2 regions of the Aeribacillus sp. FSL M8-0235 genome follow, and region 1 is predicted to be linked to the other one. Evidence: a T-box and tRNA genes for the amino acid it is inferred to sense, from the RefSeq annotation. Region 1 holds a T-box; the other holds one or more tRNA genes.
The links. A T-box is a leader RNA that pairs with one kind of tRNA and senses whether it is charged. The one in region 1 lies ahead of tyrS (tyrosine--tRNA ligase), so its partner is inferred to be a tRNA-Tyr.
Positions count from the first base shown of each region.

Region 1 (10,069 bases):
AATATATTTAATCGCCACTGCGCTGTCATTATATATACAAAATCCAGACGCTTTCCCCCTGAAGCCGTGATGAAGACCTCCGCCTAAATTTAAAGCATGCTTCGATTTTTCCATCATGACATGATCAACTGCTGTTAATGTCGCGCCAACAATAAGAGAACTGGCCTGATGCATGTTTTGAAAAATAGGTGTATCTTCCGTACCAAGTCCGTAGTTTAAAGCTTCATGCTCAGACAGCTTTCCTTCCCCTGCCTGTTTTACTGCACGAATATAGCCGGCATCATGAATAAGCTCCAGCTCCTCATCTGTTGCAAATCTTGGTTCAACTATTTCATCATCTTCAAGCGCTTTCAATTTTTTTAGCAAATCAACTGTTAATTCTACTCGCAGCTGGTTGAATGGGTGCTTATTACTAAATTTATAATTTAAAAATAAAGGGGAATAAATAAACACGCTGTCTTTCATGTTATTCCCCCATCATATGAGGCCATACAACGGTATAACCTTTTTTCTCAAGCTCAGTAATAAGCCCCATTGGATTCATCGTCTGCACCCGAAAAACTAGTGTTTTGAATTTTTCGTTTTCTTCCGGATACACAAAAACGCTGGAAATGTTTACTTTTCCTTTATGAAATACTGTTGCGACTTCTGAAAGCATTCCGGTTATATTGGGAACTCTTACTTCAATTCGGGAGCTGGGCTGATGGGCTCCAGTCAACTTTACAAACGTATTCAAAACATCTGTTTTGGTAATAATTCCGACAAGCTTGCCATTTGTAGTAATGGGGAGGCAGCTGATTTTATGCTCATAAAAAATCGTAGCAGCATCTTCAACAAAATCAAGAGGGTGTCCGGTTATGACATCGGTTTTCATAATGTTTTTAACTGGCTTGTTTAAAAGCGCATCCAATTTTTCATTTTTACTTAATATAGAGGGAGCAGCATCGCGAATATCTCTGTCTGATATAATGCCAATAAGGGTATTCTCTTCGCTGATGATCGGAATATGCTTGATTCTAGCTTTTTTAATTAAGTTTAAAGCATCTTGGATCGAGTGATCCGGAGAAAGCGTGAGTACGTTTTTTTGCATGATTTTTTCAATAATCATGTTATCCATCCCCTTTCCAAGAATAGCATGGCGATTAATACAAAAATCTGTTTGTAAACCTTAATTGGTCGAATTTCTGAATCGATTCGTTATCTACCCTTTTTCCAATACGAACCATTAGACAGTTTGCAGGATGAGAGCAAATTTCTGGATCATCTGTTGCATACCACTCAAGACCGCCTGCATTCATCATTTTTTCCATCATTTTTCTATACTCCCAAACATTTAAGCCAGTTCCCTTTAAATCCCAATGCCAATAATATTCCGTTGTAATAATGATGTAATCTTCCATTGCATCATCCATCATCGAAACAATCAATAAATTTTTTCCAATTTCACATCCGCGAAATTCTGGAATCACTTCAATGGCTCCTAGCTCAATTAAATTTTCCATCTTTCCTTCAGACCATCGTTCTAGAGGATCAGGGTATAAAAATGTAACATACCCGATGATTGTTTCGTCTTTTCTGGCAATAATAATCCGTCCTTCAGGAAGCTTGGCAATTTCTACAAGCGCTTTGTGCTGCCTTGGTGCAGGACGGAAAGCTGTTAAATCCTCATGAAATTTATAGCCTGCCAGTTTATCTGGGGGAATTGGCCCTTCGACAATCACCGTTCCATTTGGAGTTTCAATTTCTTTGGCATGATATGTTTTTTTATGTTCCATTCATTACACCGCCTACCAATCTAATAACCTATTCATATTATACAGGAATTGTCGAACATAATCGGATTTGTTTTGTAAAAAATTTTTACAAAATTGCGAAATGGAATAAAAAGTTATATAATGATAAACAAATATACTAATTTTTAGGGGGGTACTTCGATGAAAGTGGAAGCGCTACCAGCAATAAAAGGAAACCACAACTTAGCAAACTATGAGGAAGCATATGCGAGCTTTGACTGGAAAGAAGTAGAGGAGAATTTTTCATGGAGTAAAACTGGGAAAATCAATGCGGCTTATGAGGCGATTGACCGTCATGCAGATGGGGCCAAAAAAAATAAAGTCGCACTTTATTATCGCGATGCGAATCGTGACGAAAAGTATACGTTTGAAGAGATGAAAGAGCTCTCCAATAAAGCTGCGAATGTTTTAAAACAGCATACCGACCTTCAAAAAGGTGATCGGGTTTTCGTATTTATGCCTAGAAGTCCAGAGCTTTATTTTGTCATTTTGGGCGCAATTAAACTGGGAGCTATTGTAGGTCCTTTATTTGAAGCGTTTATGGAGAGCGCGGTAAAGGATCGTTTGGAAGATAGTGAAGCAAAAGTGATTGTAACAACAAAAGAGCTGCTGCCAAGAGTTCCAATTGATGAATTGCCTGCGCTCAAACATGTGGTGGTTGTAGGAGAAGATGTAAAAGAAGAAGGAAAAATAATCGATTTCTTTGCTCATTTTGAAAATGCAAGCAAAGATTTGGAAATTGAATGGGTGGATCGGAGAGACGGACTTCTTTTGCATTATACTTCCGGATCAACAGGAAAACCGAAAGGCGTTCTCCATGTCCATAATGCGATGATTCAGCATTATCAAACAGCAAAATGGGTTCTTGACTTGAAGGAAGAAGATATTTATTGGTGTACGGCAGACCCTGGATGGGTAACCGGAACAGTTTATGGTATTTTTGGTCCGTGGCTCCTAGGTGTTACAAATGTTATTGTTGGAGGCAGATTCAGCCCTGATTATTGGTATGAAACAATCGAAAAATACGGTGTCACTGTCTGGTACAGCGCTCCAACAGCGTTTCGGATGCTGATGAGTGCAGGAGACGAATTGGTGAAAAAATATAATTTAAGCTCTCTGCGCCATATTTTAAGTGTCGGAGAACCTTTAAATCCTGAAGTTATTCGCTGGGGAATGAAAGTATTTAATAAGCGCATTCATGATACTTGGTGGATGACGGAAACAGGCGGGCATCTTATTTGCAACTATCCGTGTATGGATATCCGGCCTGGATCAATGGGCAAGCCGATCCCCGGCGTAAAAGCAGCAATTATTGACGATCATGGAAATGAATTGCCTCCAAACCGAATGGGGAATCTAGCAATTAAAAAAGGCTGGCCTTCCATGATGCAAGCAATTTGGAATAATCCTGAAAAATATGAATCTTATTTTATCGGTGACTGGTATGTATCTGGAGACTCCGCTTATATGGATGAAGATGGATATTTTTGGTTCCAGGGACGGGTTGATGACGTCATTATGACTTCCGGCGAACGGGTCGGACCGTTCGAAGTAGAAAGCAAGCTTGTTGAACATCCTGCTGTAGCGGAAGCTGGAGTTATCGGCAAGCCGGACCCTGTTCGAGGAGAAATTATTAAAGCGTTCGTTGCATTGCGCAGCGGCTATGAAGCATCAGAAGATTTGAAAGAGGATATTCGCCAGTTTGTTAAAAAAGGGCTGGCAGCACATGCAGCGCCACGGGAAATAGAATTTTGCGAAAAACTGCCGAAAACTCGAAGCGGAAAAATTATGCGCCGCGTGTTGAAAGCATGGGAGCTTAACTTGCCAACAGGTGACTTGTCGACGTTGGAAGATTAAAAATAATAGAAGCCGTAAGTCTAGTAAATAGGCTTGCGGCTTTGTTATTGGCGGTTCAGGCATTAATAATAGATTGATAAAATAAACGCTAAAAATGGAAATAGGAGAGAAGCTTATGGAATCATCCCTTTTATTGAAAGAATTGCGAACGAAAGAGGAAATTTTAGAAGGATTTTCAGTGATGAAACATTTGCGGACTCATCTTGATGAACAATCATTTCTTGAATTGGTGCTTGAAGCTAAACAAAAGGAAGGATATCAATTAGTTGCTCTTTACGATCATAATAAAATGGTTGCCATCATCGGATTTATGCCAATGATCACTTTATACTACGGGCGTTTCATTTGGGTTTGTGATTTAGTGACATTGCCTGAAGAACGATCAAAAGGATACGGTGAAAAGCTTTTAACGTATGTTCATCAATATGCTGTAGAAAATGGCTATAATATTGTTTCTTTATCTTCCGGCTTGCAGCGCGTTGACGCACACCGCTTCTATGAAGAAAAAATGCGATACAATAAAGTAAGCTATGTTTTCTTAAAAAAGCTGCCGTCACACTAGCCAGTAAAAGATAAAAAGGACCACGTGCGGTCCTTTTTAAATATTTATTGGGTGAAAGCAAGTTTTGCTGGGCTGTTTTTTCTGTTTCGTCTACTTTATTGATCGTTTAATGCATCTTTTCCATTCGCCTATTGTCTTGCATTTGCCGTCTGCTTCGGTTTTTGCTGCGGCTCTGTTTTTCCAGATTGCGCCGTTTTTACAATGGCTGAAGGAGGAGACGCTTTTCCTGCCACATCAACTGCAACGACGTAATAGGAGGCAGGAGATTTTCCGACTGAGATGCTTAAGTTATTTTTTGCAGGTATGCTGGCAATTTTTTTGAAACTATTTGAATTAGAGGGAGCTGCATAAACTCTGTACCCGATAACATCATATTCACCGCTTTTGCTCCAGGATAATGTTGTTCCGCTAAGCTTTACAGCGGGCACTTTAGAAGGAGCTTTGCCATTATCCTGAAGAACCCTATTGCCGGTCAACGTCAAAGCCTCTAAATTAACTCCGCTAGGCAGAAGTTTAGTCAATTGGGACACGTCTGAAATCCCAAGATTATTCAATACTTCTTTTTTCAGCAGAGGCCCTTCCTGGACGAATTCAGCCGGTGCATTTGCCGGCACTTGATAGGCTACGTTGTCTACTAAAACAAATTTGCCGTACGCCAAGCTTTTATCCACTTTATTCGGCAGAAATTTAGCGTTATACAAGTCAGTTTGAACGAGTCCAGCTTTCTTACATAATTCAGAAGGCAGATCCCCAGAGAGGGCGCAATACGATCTTGAAACAATTCCTTTAGGCATTTTAAAGGAAGTGTTAGGATCTATTAAGTCAGGTTTGACGCTGTATGCGGCGTTCATTAATTTTGCCCAAAGCAATATATTTCTATTACTGTAGGTCAAACCTTTGTAGGTCGTTTCCAGCCTTTTCGGCGTGTCATAACCGATCCATGTGCCGAAGGATACATTAGGATTTACAGCAACAAACCATGCATCCCGATAATCCTGCCCAGTTCCTGTTTTTCCAGCCCAATCAGATTGAAATGATAGATACCTTTTTAAAGAGGAAGCCGTTCCGCTTTGAATGACATCCCGCATCATATCAATCATTAAATAGGCTGTTTGAGGGGAAAAGACCTTCTCTTTCTTGCTGTTATGTTGATATATAACTTTTCCGTCTTGTGTTTCAATTTTTTCAATCATGTAGGCGTCGACAAATTCACCGTTATTGGCAAATGTTGAAAAGGCGTTTACGTTTTCCTCCACGGTTACTCCGTAAGTCATTGCCCCAAGAGCGAGGGAGAATGAACTGTAATCTTCTTGAGCAAGTGAACTAAATCCCATTTTTTCTAAATAGGATACCGGATTTTGCGAAATAATTTTTGCATAGGTTTTTACCGCCGGAATGTTATATGAATGTTTCAATGCTGTTCGAATACTTGTTAATCCGTGATAGCCGCCTCCATAGTTTTTCGGCTGATATTTCCCGATTGAAAATGGAAGATCTGCCACAACAGTTCCCGGCTGGACGATGCCCATTTCCATCGCGGGTGCATAGACAGCGAGCGGTTTCATTGTTGAACCGTTTGGTCTTAATGCTCTTGTAGCATGGTTTGTCTGCTCCCTGTTATGATCACGGCCGCCAACAAAGGAGATAATTTTTCCAGTTTTGTTTTCGATTAAAACAGCGCCGACTTCAACTGGTTCCTCGATGGTTACGGTCTTGCCTGTTTCAGGATCTTTTTTCTTTTCAAGCTTTGGACTTCCGTAATACTCGTAGTTTTTGACAACCTCTTGCATTTTGTCATAAATTTTCTTGTTAATGGTCGTATGAATGTTGTAGCCGTTTTGTCTCATGTCTTGATCGGCCAGCGCCATGTATCGATTAAACAGCTCTTTATTATTTTTTCGGAGATCCTCCAGCTTGTGACCGTCTTTTTTCGCCAGCTGCTCAGCCAGTATATCCTTCACTCTTTTTTCAACTTCGTATATAATCCAAGGATATTGCTCAATATCAGGTTTTTTCTTTTTGGCTAAATGAGCCTTTAAATCAAACTTAAGTGCTTCTTCATATTCTTTTTTTGTAATATATCCTTCTGCAAACATTTTTCTTAGGACGGTTTTCATTCGGTTTATACCAGGCTGTAAATCTTCTTTTACTTCTCCGTCCTTTGTGAACGGTGTATAAGCAAAAGGATTTTGAGGGAGACCAGCGATAAAAGCTGCCTGCGGTATCGATAAGTCTTTCGCATCTATGCCAAAAATCCCCTGCGCTGCAGCCTGCACGCCTGCAATGTTTCTTCCGGAGCTGTTTCGTCCAAATGATGATACATTTAAATAGGCTTCTAATATTTGATCTTTCGTAAAATATTTTTCTAATCTCAATGCTAGCAGGATTTCTTTTGCTTTTCTTTCAAATGACACTTCGTTGGTCAATATTTGGTTTTTAATTAATTGCTGTGTGAGGGTGCTTCCGCCGGTTCTGACAGAAGAGTTTGAGAACTCCTGGAAAATCGCCCGCATGATCGCCTTTGGGACAATCCCTTTATGCTCGTAAAAATATTCGTCCTCAACTGCAACAATTGCATGTTTTAAATGCTCGGAAATTTGATCAATTTTGATTTTTTCACGTTCAAGATCTGTGCGAATTTTCCCTAAATAGACATTGTCTGCAAAGTACACTTTCGTTGTTTCAGAATAATCGTAAATGTCTTTTTCCAATTCTTTTTCGGAACGGATCGGCTCATCTTTTACAAGCGATGCAAAATAACCAGCTCCTAATCCTCCGATAAAGGAGAAGCCTATTAAACCGATAACTAATAGTAAAAGAAATAAGTTCCATGTTACGTTATAGGCAATGACCATTTTTTGCTGGTGCTTGTGATAAAAGGAGCTTACCTTCCTAAAAAATTCGTACCATTTCTCCATTTTTCATCATCCCTCTACAAAATCTAGTTTATTATAGCATATTTTTTTCTCCGGTTGACGCCCTCTGTTCTAATCTTAGTTGACAAAGGATGTCAATTATGCTAAAAATATTTATTAATGAAAAAAATACTTGAGCGTTGATTGGAGAAAGTAGCAGGCATTTCCCTGTTTCAGAGAGCTGATGGCCGGTGCGAATCAGCACATAAATGCTTTGTGAATTACCTCCATGAGCATTCTTTGTGAAAGTGAAGTAGCAAAGGACGGTTTTTAGCCGTTATCAGAATGAGTGAAGAACATGCAAATGTTCTTAAGCAGGGTGGTACCGCGTAATTATACGTCCCTTCATGAAGGGGCGTTTTTTATTTGGATAAAATTTGAAAAGGAGTGGGTTTGATGAATGCTTTGCTAGAAGATTTAAAATATCGCGGACTCATTAATCAAGTAACGGATGAAGAAGGATTAGATAAATTGTTGTCAGAGGAACAGGTGAAGCTGTACTGCGGTTTTGACCCGACGGCAGACAGCCTTCATATCGGGCATTTGCTGCCGATTTTAACGTTAAAAAGATTTCAAGAGGCAGGTCATCAACCGATTGCTCTTGTTGGCGGCGCAACAGGCTTGATCGGCGATCCAAGCGGAAAAAAACAGGAAAGAACATTAAATGAAAAAGAAACGGTGAAGCAGTGGTCAGAACGCATTAAGGAACAGCTTTCCCGCTTTTTGGATTTTGAAAAAGAAGGGAATCCGGCCATTTTGGCCAACAACTACGATTGGATCGGGCCATTGGATGTCATCACATTTTTGCGCGATATCGGCAAAAGCTTTGGCATAAACTATATGCTGGCGAAAGAAACCGTGCAGTCAAGAATTGAAACGGGCATTTCCTTTACGGAATTCAGCTACATGATTTTGCAATCGTACGATTTTTTAAAGCTGTACCAAACCTATGATTGCCGCTTGCAAATCGGCGGAAGCGACCAATGGGGAAATATTACGTCAGGACTTGAACTAATTCGAAAAACGGAAGAAAATGCGAAAGCATACGGTCTTACACTCCAGCTCGTCACGAAAGCCGACGGCACAAAATTCGGCAAAACGGAAGGAGGAGCCATCTGGCTCGATAAAGAAAAAACATCGCCTTACGAATTTTATCAATTTTGGATCAATACCGATGACCGGGATGTCATCAAATATTTAAAATATTTTACTTTCTTATCAAAAGAAGAAATTGAACAATTGGCAGAAGAAGTGAAAAATACTCCTGAAAAACGGTCTGCGCAAAAAGCGTTAGCGGAAGAAGTGACAAAGCTTGTCCATGGCGAAGAAGCACTCAAACAGGCAGTCAAAATTTCCGAAGCGCTGTTCAGCGGCAATATAAAAGCTTTAACAGCAGAAGAAATAAAACAAGGCTTTAAAGATGTGCCTTCGTATGAAACGACCGAAAATGAAATCGGATTAGTCGATTTATTGGTTCAGGCGAAAATTTCTCCATCGAAACGGCAGGCAAGAGAAGACATCGGAAACGGTGCGATTTACATTAACGGCGAACGGGTGCAGGAGCTTGATTATATTGTGTCTGAAAAAGACATCATCGAAGGTCAATTTGCTGTGATCCGCCGGGGCAAAAAGAAATATTTCTTAATTCATTTCAAATAATCATATGCCTCTGCTCACACTTTAGGGGCCTATTAAAATCAATTGGAAAATATACGGGCGAGTGATTCTAAACGACCACCGCTCATACCCGTATTCTATTAAATAAGTCAAAAGCACCCCCCCCTTCAATTGAATGGATTAATTTATTCATTGAAGGGGGGTTTTTTCGTACAAAAGAAGCGGAATTTGTCGAAAAATACAGAATTTTGTATGTCAAAAAATGTACCTAAATCTAGTTTTTATAAAGTATCACTAGCATTGCACTAATTAAATCTGATGATTCAAAATACTAAGAATGTTCAATTTTTTATTGATTTCGAAACAAAAAAATCCTTTACAATGGAAGTACAGGTGGTTCCTGTCCAAATCCAATCGTAAAGGATAACCATTATGGACAAGAATACACTAATTTCATCATTTGGTAAATGGGTTTCACCCATAAATATTCAAAAACTTAGCGAACAAGTCAAAGAATTGAAACAGGACTATTACACAAAAAAGCTGACAACAGAAGCCTATATTAAACTTTTATTGGTAGCCCAACTGCTCGAATTTACGAGCTTAGAGGAAATGAGTGATGCACTTGTAGACGAAGATCTTCAAAAAGCACTCGGATTTGAATCGATAAGTGCCTCTCAGCTATCCCGAAAAAACAATCAGATCCACCCACTAATTCTTGCAAATTTGTTCTTGGATCTTGTTTGGAAAATTCAACGGCACCATTATCAAAACGGAAAGAATATGCCACTGAAAATCATTGATTCAAGTACACTCCCGTTGAATTTGACCCATTATAAATGGGCAAAATTCCGTAAAACAAAAGCTGGTGTAAAGCTACACTTACGGCTCGTTTTCATGGATAAAGACACCGTCTATCCTGAAAAAGCAGTGATTACGACAGCAAAAGAACATGACCGAAATCAACTCGAAGTCCTAGTGGATGATCAAGAAGCCATGTATGTGTTTGACCGCGGTTATGTGGACTATGAACGTTTTGATCGGATGACAGATGATGGCTATTTCTTCGTTTCAAGACTGAAGAAAAACGCAGTCATTCGTGAAGTCTATACATTTTCACTTCCTGATGATTGTCACGTTCTATCCGATAAAATGGTCTACATTGGTACCACACAAAATCGTACTGAAAATGTCTTTCGTCTACTAGAAGTTACGGACACAAAAGGGAACTTACTTCGTTTCATCACCAACCGATTTGATTTAAAACCAGAAGAGATAAGTGATATTTACCGATCTCGCTGGGCTATTGAGCTCTTTTTCAAATG
Region 1 covers NZ_JBBOBW010000001.1:2,903,557-2,913,625, reverse strand. Annotated here, with positions in the region: gene NSQ71_RS14250 (acetoin utilization protein AcuC) at 1-465, opposite strand, end outside; gene NSQ71_RS14245 (acetoin utilization AcuB family protein) at 467-1,108, opposite strand; gene NSQ71_RS14240 (GNAT family N-acetyltransferase) at 1,143-1,775, opposite strand; gene acsA (acetate--CoA ligase) at 1,935-3,650, shown strand; gene NSQ71_RS14230 (GNAT family N-acetyltransferase) at 3,766-4,212, shown strand; gene NSQ71_RS14225 (transglycosylase domain-containing protein) at 4,341-7,130, opposite strand; T-box leader at 7,259-7,475, shown strand; gene tyrS (tyrosine--tRNA ligase) at 7,524-8,786, shown strand; gene NSQ71_RS14215 (IS4 family transposase) at 9,177-10,069, shown strand, end outside.

Region 2 (10,069 bases), 2.7 Mb from region 1:
ATACCGAATGGTGACTGGGCTAATCAACAGGAAAGTACCATTCGTCAGTTTGTGAATGAAAAATTAGAGCTGATTATGTGGGAAGAAATGAAACATTTCCTCGAGATTGAACAAGCTGGAACATCGAATATGAGAAACGGCTACTATCAACGAAATCCAGATGCACAATACGGTCGGATTACCGGAACGGAGAATTTCAAACGCATTTGTTCCCCCTCCCTTACCAACGCCATACCGGCTGGCTCGAGGAAGCGATCATCAAGATGTATCAAAATGACATGAGTACACGTGAAATTAGCAAGTTTAACGAACGAATTTTAGGAAATGCCAATCGTTTTGACTTGAGTTCCAAAGAATTCGGTGACATCTGCCGTTTAGCCATTGAACTGTCTTTTCAAGTGCTTCAAGTAGAATGTATGCATTCAACCCTTTTTCGGAATGGCTGATTAAGTGAAATCTAGAGTTTATTTACTTCCACAAGTGTTTTATTATCAAATTCGTACACTTTATCACATAGTATGTGAATATCCTCACTGATATGACTCGCCAATAAGATGGTTGTCCCCTGTTTTTTCAATGACAACAGCAATTCTCTTATCTGTTTGACTCCTGTTTTATCCAGACCGTTCATTGGTTCATCTAGTATGAGTATTTTCGGCTTCTCCATAATTGCTTGTGCGATACCCAATCTTTGTTTCATACCTAAAGAATATTTTTTCACACTTTTCTTGCTGTTCGGATCTAGACCGACACTTTGGATTGCTTCTATAATCTCCTTATCACTAATCTTATTGCGTATAGAAGCTAAGTATTTTAAATTTTTAAATCCGGAGTAATCGGACAAGAATCCTGGTGTCTCGATAACAGCACCAACTTCAGTGGGAAAGTCAATATCCTTCCCTAAAATATTTCCAAAAATTTTAATTTCTCCTTGGTCTGGGAGTAAAATGCCGCAAAGTATCTTAAAGAAAACTGATTTACCACTCCCATTATGCCCGACAAACCCGTAAATCTTTGCTTCTTCAATATCAAGATTTATATTACTGAATACTTTCTCCTTTTTAAATGTTTTGCTCAAGTTCCTTACCTGCAATACAACTGCCATAGTTTATCACCTTTCCTTGAAAATTCAGCAATCTAACGTCGCGTCATAACGCGATACGACAAATAAATGAACAGAAGAATCCATAAAACATGAAAAATGACAAAACCAGCGATTGAATGACTCCCGCTACCTGGAGCCAACACGTCATAGTTTACAAGTCTGCCATGGCTTCCAATCCATAGATTCACATTCCCCAAAATGAAAGGAATGATGTACATTAAAGCAGCAGAGAAGTACCCGTAACCGCTTTTTTGGGTAAGGAGGTTGATATATACTTGCCACAAACTAATGCTAAAAGAGCCGATTAGCTGGATAATCCATGAAAGGAATAGAAATAACCATTGTGAATATACATCTTTTGACGATAATTTACCTGCCCAATACTGGACTGTAATATCACCTGACTTATAAATAGAATGCAAAATGAACCAGGACAGACTGTAATAAAAAAATAGGTACACAACATGAATGGCAAATAAGACGGTCAAATGGGACAATGCCCACGCGTTCCTGTTAGATATCCGCAGCAAAGTATACAGTAAATTCTCATGAAAATTGTTTTCCATGTATAAGTCAACAATATACGCTAATACGAAAAAAGGGAGCAATGTATGAATGATCGTTAAAATATCCGCCCCCTCGAACACGGCAAAGTGGAAGATGAATGCATCTATAGTGGATGAGACAAGATCTCCATAATATAGAAGTGTGACCAAATTAGAGATGACGAACACTGCGATCGCCAGAAGCCACTGATGATAAGTAAAGTAGCGCATATTAAACTGAACAAGGGCTTTCCATTCTCTGATCATATTCAAGATCCCCCAAATTCCAGCTTTGATTTTCTCATCCACAAGACGAGAAGCATTAAAACTATAGGAGAAACGGCTGCTGCATTCAACACCATTGCCGATTGGAATCCGTTTTCATTCAGCCTAAGCGTCACGAGATAACCGTTATGGATATACAAAAACGGAACATACGATACAAAAAACCTATAAGCAAATAAATGGTTAATAACAAGAAGCATCACCGTCACCGATACTGCTTTGACGATAACCATCTGCTGACGCATAAACAAACAAATATAGGATGCTGAGAAACCAAATACTTAAGACATATCGTATAGCTAACAGAATAAAACCAGTAACTGGTTGTATATGCCCAATAAGCTCCCCGTGGTAAAGATTGGAGGATCCTGGACTCCAATGGATGCTATAACCGTATAATAAAAGAGAAATTAGAGTAATAATACAAAGATATACGAGCGTGTACAGTGTACTTATTAAAAGTATTAGGAATATTTTGGAAAGTAACCAAGTCGATTTTTTATTTAAACGCAGCAGAACATAGAGAGTTATCGGCCGATCATCGCAAATATCACTTAACACAAACAGGAAGAACAGCAAAAACAAGAACAATTGGTAGTAAGGATGATACAGCATATCGAAGATTAAATCCCACATATTGAGGAAACGGTTGTCAATATGCGCTAATTTGCTATTGGCCAGAAAAGTTGCTAAACATACGAGCAATACAAACAAAACAGCTTTTCGAGTCAGAACTACGTGCTTCACTTTGTGTTTCATACAGTTTAAAAGAATGGTCTTAGTGCTCAGGGGATTGGCATTAGTCATCAATTCTCACCCGTCTCGTTCTCCAAATAAAAATTACATAACCTGTAATCAAAATCGTGATCATTGAACCGTATACATAGAATGGCGAAACTTCAGGCCATAAATCATACCAGGTGGATGGAGAAAACTGATATTGATCCAGAATGGCTCCTGCGGTGATCTCCCAAATACCGAAAATCAGAAATGGCCCAACGTATACAATTGCTTTCTTCTTGACGAAGGTGGAAAGGCATAAAGCGATACAGGCGAAACACGCCCCAAGCAAAAAATGCGTTAAAAATTTGATCCAAATATACAATTCAGGCTGTGTGTTGAACAATGTGTAGAATATGCCTTCTTCCTGCAGTTGTCGATAGGGGGAATCGGCATCATTATTAAAAAAAATAGAAATTATAGCGTAAAAGATAAACTCTGGGATGAAGATAGCAAGCCCCCCAGTTAAAGTGGCGGCCAAGAATTTGTTCCTAACATAATGGTCAAAAGATTTCCTTGTTTGTATAAAGTAATGAAACTTCTGATTCTTTTCTTCTAAATAGGAAGCGGCATATGGAAACACAACAATTAAAGGAAAAAATATACCTATGTATGAAAAACTGCTCTCCCAAATATTATATTTGTTGTGTATTTCACCTAAAATATCTTGAATCGCTTGATGATTACCTCGTATATCAGGAGCTTCGGGGTCAAAAAATAAAACATCATACAAATACCTGTCATAAGCTGTCAAAAATATTATTACAAGAGCAAACATACAGGAAACTAACATGCGCTTATTCAATAAACCCCTTTTTAATTCCAGTAAGAGCATCATCTTTCACTCGCTTTCTGATTGATAACTATCAAAACTACTTTAAAAGCATATCGCATTTCTACATTGCAGAAATGCGATATGCTACGGAATCGAAATTGAAAGAGTTAAGTTAATACGTATCTGGGTTCCATTTCCCTTTCATCGTAAAGCGGTCAAATTTACCTCCTTTTTCTTTCCAGATTTTCAAACGGTACTTATAACTGGCCTTAGCTCCATTATTTGTTAATGTGTAATTACCAGCCTTTTTAGTATAAAGATTACTACTTCTTTTCGCACCTTCCGAATTTTCCATTCTTACTCCTGCTGTCCAATTCGAATCTATACTAGTAATCTTAACAACTGGATTCTCTTTATCTGTAAATTTCCATGCATAGTTAGTATAAGCACGTCCAGTTAAAAAGTTTGTTGTCACATCAAAATGAAATTTGTAGTTAGCAGCTGATGCAACAGGCACTAATGCTCCTACAGCTAGAATAGAAGTTAAAGCAATTTTTAACCATTTTTTTTTCACATAAAACCCTCCTCGTTTTTCCGCATTAAAATTCCTGAATTCCCGCGAGAATCCTTCGAGTAAGGTGCTAGCTACCTGTTTTTACAGTTCACATTTTCTAACAATACAGAACGGTGATCACCTAAACTTATGATAGAGTAGAATCCACATTTGAAAAAAGTCCCAAATTTTCTTGCCACCTTTTAAATTAACCCCCATTCCCGGGCCTTTCGGGCTGCTTCTTTGCTTCTTTTTTCCCCCGTCTTTTTCAAAATATTAGTAATGTGCTTTTTTATTGTATTAATTTCTACCATTAATATTTCTGCTATTTGTTTTTGCTTATAGCCTTCAGCAATCAGCTTTAATATTTTTTGTTCTGTTTGTGTTAATCTCTCCTTCATATAGTGGATCTCTAGTTGTCTTAAGCGACAAAACTCCTTACGGATAACAGATTCAACATAAGCACTTTTAAGTGACCATTTTTGATACGCTAAGCGTATTACATTTGGAATATGATTATAGGATTTGTCTATGTAACAGATTGCCCCGGCAATAAAAGCTTCAAAAATCAATCGATTGTCAATCTGATCATTTAAAATAATCAGCTGTGCTTTTGTTTTTTCAGTAACAGATTTTATTACTTTGATTTTTTCTGTATCTTTTACTAATCTGATATTCATTAGTACAATATTCACATGTATACGGTTAATAAAATCACTTAAACATTTCAGCTCGCACGTGACTCCTACTATTTCTATGTCGGTCTCATTTTTAACGCTAGAGCAAATTTTTAACAACTCATCTTTGTCTTTGTCAATCAACAGTACACGTATTTTTTTCATAACGCACCTTTTTACACCTCCTTTTGTCTGTTCTTTTTACACATCTCTTCACGCTCGTTGCCTTAAAAAACATGGATAATTCGAAATATCGGACATAACTTCTAGTGAAGGACTTTCTACTTATTAAAACGTCAGATCTCTCAGAATTGTTTCTGATTTTTATAATTTTAACCTTTTTTGGAACGTTTTCCCTTAAAAGTAAGCGTCAAATTTAGCCAATCTTCTAGACTCTGTAAGATTATGAGATAATCTCCTCAAGAATAGATATAAGGAGGTTTTTTATAGCAAATCCAGAAATAGCTGAGAGAAAAAGGAATAGACATGACCGGAATGCGTCCAATGGAGAGTACAGAAAGAACGATGAGTGTGTTTGCGAAACATTTGAAAATGGGCGGAACTGGGTGGATCAAGGTACCGGTGCGATGATGACGGCCTTGGTGGCAGCATTAGAAAAAGTTAGTCATCAAAACGCTTATTGGACAAGTAGAAAGATGGAAAAAATCTCAAGAAGCCCATTCAAACAATACATCGAAAAGATCACGAGAACAATAAACGAAGCCACACGTGACCCGTACCATGTACCTAAAAAATAAAGTGAAAACCCTTATCCATCAAGCATTGAAGAGATTAAGTAGGACTAGGAATTACTTTGGGGTTATCTTTATCATTTGTATGCGTTTATTATGGAATCCCTCCTGCAAATGCTTGGCTCAATCTTCATATTGACAATAAACCATTTTTTCTCTATACTAATACTCGTCGATTGCTTAATAAAAAACTTGTGAAGGAAAAATGATTTTATAATTGACAAAAAGCAAATTGTTATATATAATTTAATTTGTCTTTTTGCTAATGATGTTATTGGCCCGTTGGTCAAGTGGTTAAGACACCGCCCTTTCACGGCGGTAACACGGGTTCGAATCCCGTACGGGTCACCATGGAGGATTAGCTCAGCTGGGAGAGCACTTGCCTTACAAGCAAGGGGTCGGCGGTTCGATCCCGTCATCCTCCACCATGTACTAAACAAGCTTTTCTTAAGCAGGCTTAATGAGACTGGTATAATAATTTAAACAAAGGTAAAAACTGAGTGTGATTTAAAGTATTTATTGCGCCGGTGTAGCTCAATTGGTAGAGCAACTGACTTGTAATCAGTAGGTTGGGGGTTCGATTCCTCTCGCCGGCATTTTTAATAATCGGAGGGGTAGCGAAGTGGCTAAACGCGGCGGACTGTAAATCCGCTCCCTTAGGGTTCGGCGGTTCGAATCCGTCCCCCTCCACCATGCCGAAGAATGTTATGAAACATTGAAATCACATTAAACAACAAAATGTTGTATAAAGTGATTTTTTTATTGGTACACTATAATTAGTCAAGAGATGAATGGTGATATTGGGCTATAGCCAAGCGGTAAGGCAACGGACTTTGACTCCGTGATGCGCTGGTTCGAATCCAGCTAGCCCAGCCATTTATTATAAAAAGACAGTTCATGTCTGTTCTTTTTTTTGTAAAAATGTTAGATAGAAAGTAAGATTTAACTATATTTCACAAAGGGCGAAGTCTCGTCGAATAAGCAGCGAGTTGTCCCGACGCATCCAGCATCCTCGAAAGATCAGGAAGAGGAAGGGACATCTGACAAATTTTAAAATGGATTAGAAGAAAAAAATTTTTTTATGAGCCATTAGCTCAGTCGGTAGAGCATCTGACTTTTAATCAGAGGGTCGGAGGTTCGAATCCTCCATGGCTCACCATTTGTGCGGAAGTAGTTCAGTGGTAGAACACCACCTTGCCAAGGTGGGGGTCGCGGGTTCGAGTCCCGTCTTCCGCTTTTTAAATTCAACGGGGAAAACTTTATAAAATAAGATGAACTTAATTCCTGACAAGAAATTGTCAGGATTTTTTTATTTGAAATGTTACTAATCCCTTCGATTATATCTAATCCTCGCTTTTGAATCTCAAAATAATGTAATAGACTATATGCAGGAGCATTCGCCTTTTTAGTCCCATAACAGCCTTTTAAATTTGAATATACCATTGAAGTCGAATTGTATTTTTCCTTTTAGTATTGGGAATGCGGTTGTTCCGAAATGGAACCATGACCTAAATGATTTTTTGGTAGATTTTAAAAATTAGTCTCTTTTCCAGAAGATTGTTGCTGTAGAGGATGATTTGTGTAAAACATTTTGCATAATGGACTGCCCAGCAAAGGTTTTTACGGGTGTTGTGACGAAGTATATCGACAAACTTCTGTCTTGTTTCATTTTTTGAAATAGCACAGATCCGGATGAGGACGAATAAATTTCGACGCCATTTATAAATTCAAACGGCTTAAAGGGGTTGTGATTCGATGCCTTTTATCAACGTAAAGCTGGCTAAAGGAAGAACCGCAGAACAGAAACAGCAGTTTACTGAGGCAATAACAAAAGCAGCAGCGCAAATACTAAACGTGAAAGAAGAATGGGTTACAGTAGTTTTCGATGAATATGAAAGAGATAATTGGGCTTCCGGCGGAACACTTCACTCGATAAAATTTGGGGAAGGTTTCGGGAAAATGGGAGCTGAATGAATATCCATCATCCTGTAATTCAAAGATAAAAAATGACCTCCCCAATTGGAAAAGGGGAGGTGAAGTTTTTTCATTTGCCTAAAGTCGGTCAATATTTTCATCTTGGAGAAACCCAGCTTTCATCGCATAATGTTCCATCACTTGCTGAAGCCACTCCTCTTCCTCCTGTGTAAATGGAGATGCCAATTTATTTTCAATAGTTTTAATTTCAGCTTCATCTAAATTCCCGATAGCACTAATTGTTTCTTCTCCGATAAATTCTAATATTGTTTTCATATATTTTTCGACTAACGCTTCTACCTCAGGATCATCGACAGGTCTTCCTGCCAATCTTTTTGTTTCTTGGGATAATTGGATGTATTCTTTGTCAAGGGAGATCATTACCTCTTCAGGCTGATCAAAAAGCTTTTCAGCTACTTCTTTTGATGTATAATGTTCTAACCATTTGCGCTGTTCTTTTTCTGTTTGTATGCTCTGAATAAGACTCATTAAAACATTGCTATCCACTTCTTTTTCTTCTTCTAAAATCGTGAGAATTCGTTTAATGGCTTTGAGCACTTCTTCAATATGTTCCTTTCGTTCTTCAAGCGCTTCTTTTTGGAACTGTAAAGTTTCCTTTAAGTTTAAATCGAAGTTGGTTTCATTAATTAACTCTTTGATTTGTTCTAAACTGTATCCTAAAAATTTAAGACTGACTATTTTTTGAAGTGTCAATACATCATGAGCAGAGTATAATCGGTGTCCAGAACGAGGATTTTTTTTCGGTTTGAGCAGTCCAATTTGATCATAATAATGCAATGTTCGGATTGTTGTTCCCGTCTTTTTAGAAAATTCGCCAATCGTAAAGTAAGACTCTTCCTTCACTTTAACATCGCCCCCAAAATACTTATCTTTATAAACCTATTGTGATCATAATACCTAACGCGGCGTGAGGTGCAACCCCTCTGAAAAAATTTGTAATGTCATATTTCATTATGACAAGTTGGACGTTTCTTTATAAAAAGCCCAGAAATGGGAATAAGAAAGGTTTTTGCTACAAAAGGAAAAAATTTTTCTTGCAGATGAAAACATAAATTCCTAAAATTTGCTAGAATAGATTTATAAAAAAATGAAACCTTTGGGGAACGAATTCGTATCATGATGTACCCGCAACTGCGGAGGTAGAAAAATGGAAGAATTTATAAATAAAAAGATCAAACAAATTAAAAAAGGCGACCAAAATGCATTTGCAGAAGTTGTTGAATTATATAAAGATAAAATTTTTCAACTTTGTTATCGAATGCTGGGAAACGTCCATGAAGCTGAGGACATAGCACAGGAAGCATTTATAAGAGTGTATATGAACATCCATTCATTTGATATGAACAAAAAATTTTCTACATGGATTTATCGGATTGCAACCAATTTATCGATTGATCGTATTCGGAAAAAGAAGCCCGACTATTATTTAGATGCAGAAGTTGCGGGGACTGAAGGCTTAACAATGTACTCCCAAGTATCATCTGATATTGCAATGCCTGAAAAAGAAGTTGAAGCAATTGAACTGCAAGAAACGATTCAAAAAGAAATTTTAAAACTGCCGGATAAATATCGATCAGTCATCGTATTGAGATATATTGAGGAGCTATCCTTGCAAGAAATCGCAGAGATATTGGAACTTCCAGTCGGAACAGTTAAAACAAGAATACACCGGGGACGGGAGGCTTTACGCAAACAATTAAGGCATTTGTGATTGGGGTGAGTAAGATGAAATGTCCTAAGCATGTAGTGGAGATGATCCATAAGTATTTGGACGGGGATTTGCATGAGGATGAAGGCCGTGAGTTAAAAAAACACTTGCAATCTTGTGAGGATTGCAAGGCACATTATCAAGAATTGGAAAAAGCTGTAGCGTTTGTCAAGAGTATCTCACATGTTGAAGCACCGACAGATTTTACGCAAAAGGTGTTAGAAAAATTGCCGAAAGAAAAGCGTACGGTCTCAACTAGACGCTGGTTCCGAAATCATCCTTTCTTTTCAGCCGCTGCACTATTTGTTATTCTAATGACTGGAAGTTTATTTGCTTCTTATGAAGAAAGCCAATTCAGCGTAACAAAGTATGATAATTTGGTTGTTGACAACCGTACTGTTATTGTGCCTGAAGGAGAAACGGTGAAAGGTGATATTACTGTTAAAAACGGTGATATTAAAATAGAAGGAAAAGTTGAAGGAAATGTAACGGTGATTAACGGAGACCAATATTTGGCTTCTGCTGGTCAAGTTACCGGAGAGGTTGAGGAAATAAACGAATTGTTTGAGTGGCTGTGGTATGAAGTAAAATCGACTCTGTCAGAGGTTTTTAAACAATAGGCCATCTTTAGTAGGATGGTCTATTTTTATGTTTAAGTGCATTTAGGAAAAGTTATGATATAATAAAGTGGAATTTTGATTAGAGAGATTTTCAAACCTAGAAGTTTGATTAGAATAGATCAATCGCGATTTGATGAACTATTGGAGGAAAACAATATGACCTTAGGGGATTTTTCTCTTTTGCATTACCTCATAGATGTCATTGATATTCTCCTCGTTTGGTTCGTTATCTATAAATTGATTATGGTGATTCGTGGAACGAAAGCTGTTCAGC
Region 2 covers NZ_JBBOBW010000001.1:174,734-184,802, forward strand. Annotated here, with positions in the region: partial or broken gene NSQ71_RS00970 (transposase) at 1-329, shown strand, start outside; gene NSQ71_RS00975 (ATP-binding cassette domain-containing protein) at 458-1,105, opposite strand; gene NSQ71_RS00980 (hypothetical protein) at 1,138-1,917, opposite strand; gene NSQ71_RS00985 (hypothetical protein) at 1,920-2,168, opposite strand; gene NSQ71_RS00990 (hypothetical protein) at 2,735-3,520, opposite strand; gene NSQ71_RS00995 (hypothetical protein) at 3,663-4,064, opposite strand; gene NSQ71_RS01000 (response regulator transcription factor) at 4,247-4,885, opposite strand; gene NSQ71_RS01005 (hypothetical protein) at 5,287-5,478, shown strand; tRNA gene NSQ71_RS01010 (tRNA-Glu) at 5,749-5,823, shown strand; tRNA gene NSQ71_RS01015 (tRNA-Val) at 5,825-5,900, shown strand; tRNA gene NSQ71_RS01020 (tRNA-Thr) at 5,996-6,068, shown strand; tRNA gene NSQ71_RS01025 (tRNA-Tyr) at 6,081-6,165, shown strand; tRNA gene NSQ71_RS01030 (tRNA-Gln) at 6,274-6,348, shown strand; tRNA gene NSQ71_RS01035 (tRNA-Lys) at 6,556-6,631, shown strand; tRNA gene NSQ71_RS01040 (tRNA-Gly) at 6,637-6,708, shown strand; gene NSQ71_RS01045 (tautomerase family protein) at 7,228-7,446, shown strand; gene NSQ71_RS01050 (MerR family transcriptional regulator) at 7,525-8,310, opposite strand; gene sigW (RNA polymerase sigma factor SigW) at 8,615-9,178, shown strand; gene NSQ71_RS01060 (anti-sigma factor family protein) at 9,193-9,795, shown strand; gene cdaA (diadenylate cyclase CdaA) at 9,952-10,069, shown strand, end outside.
Region 2: it encodes a tRNA-Tyr, which carries the amino acid that the T-box ahead of tyrS (tyrosine--tRNA ligase) is inferred to sense. The anticodon was not compared.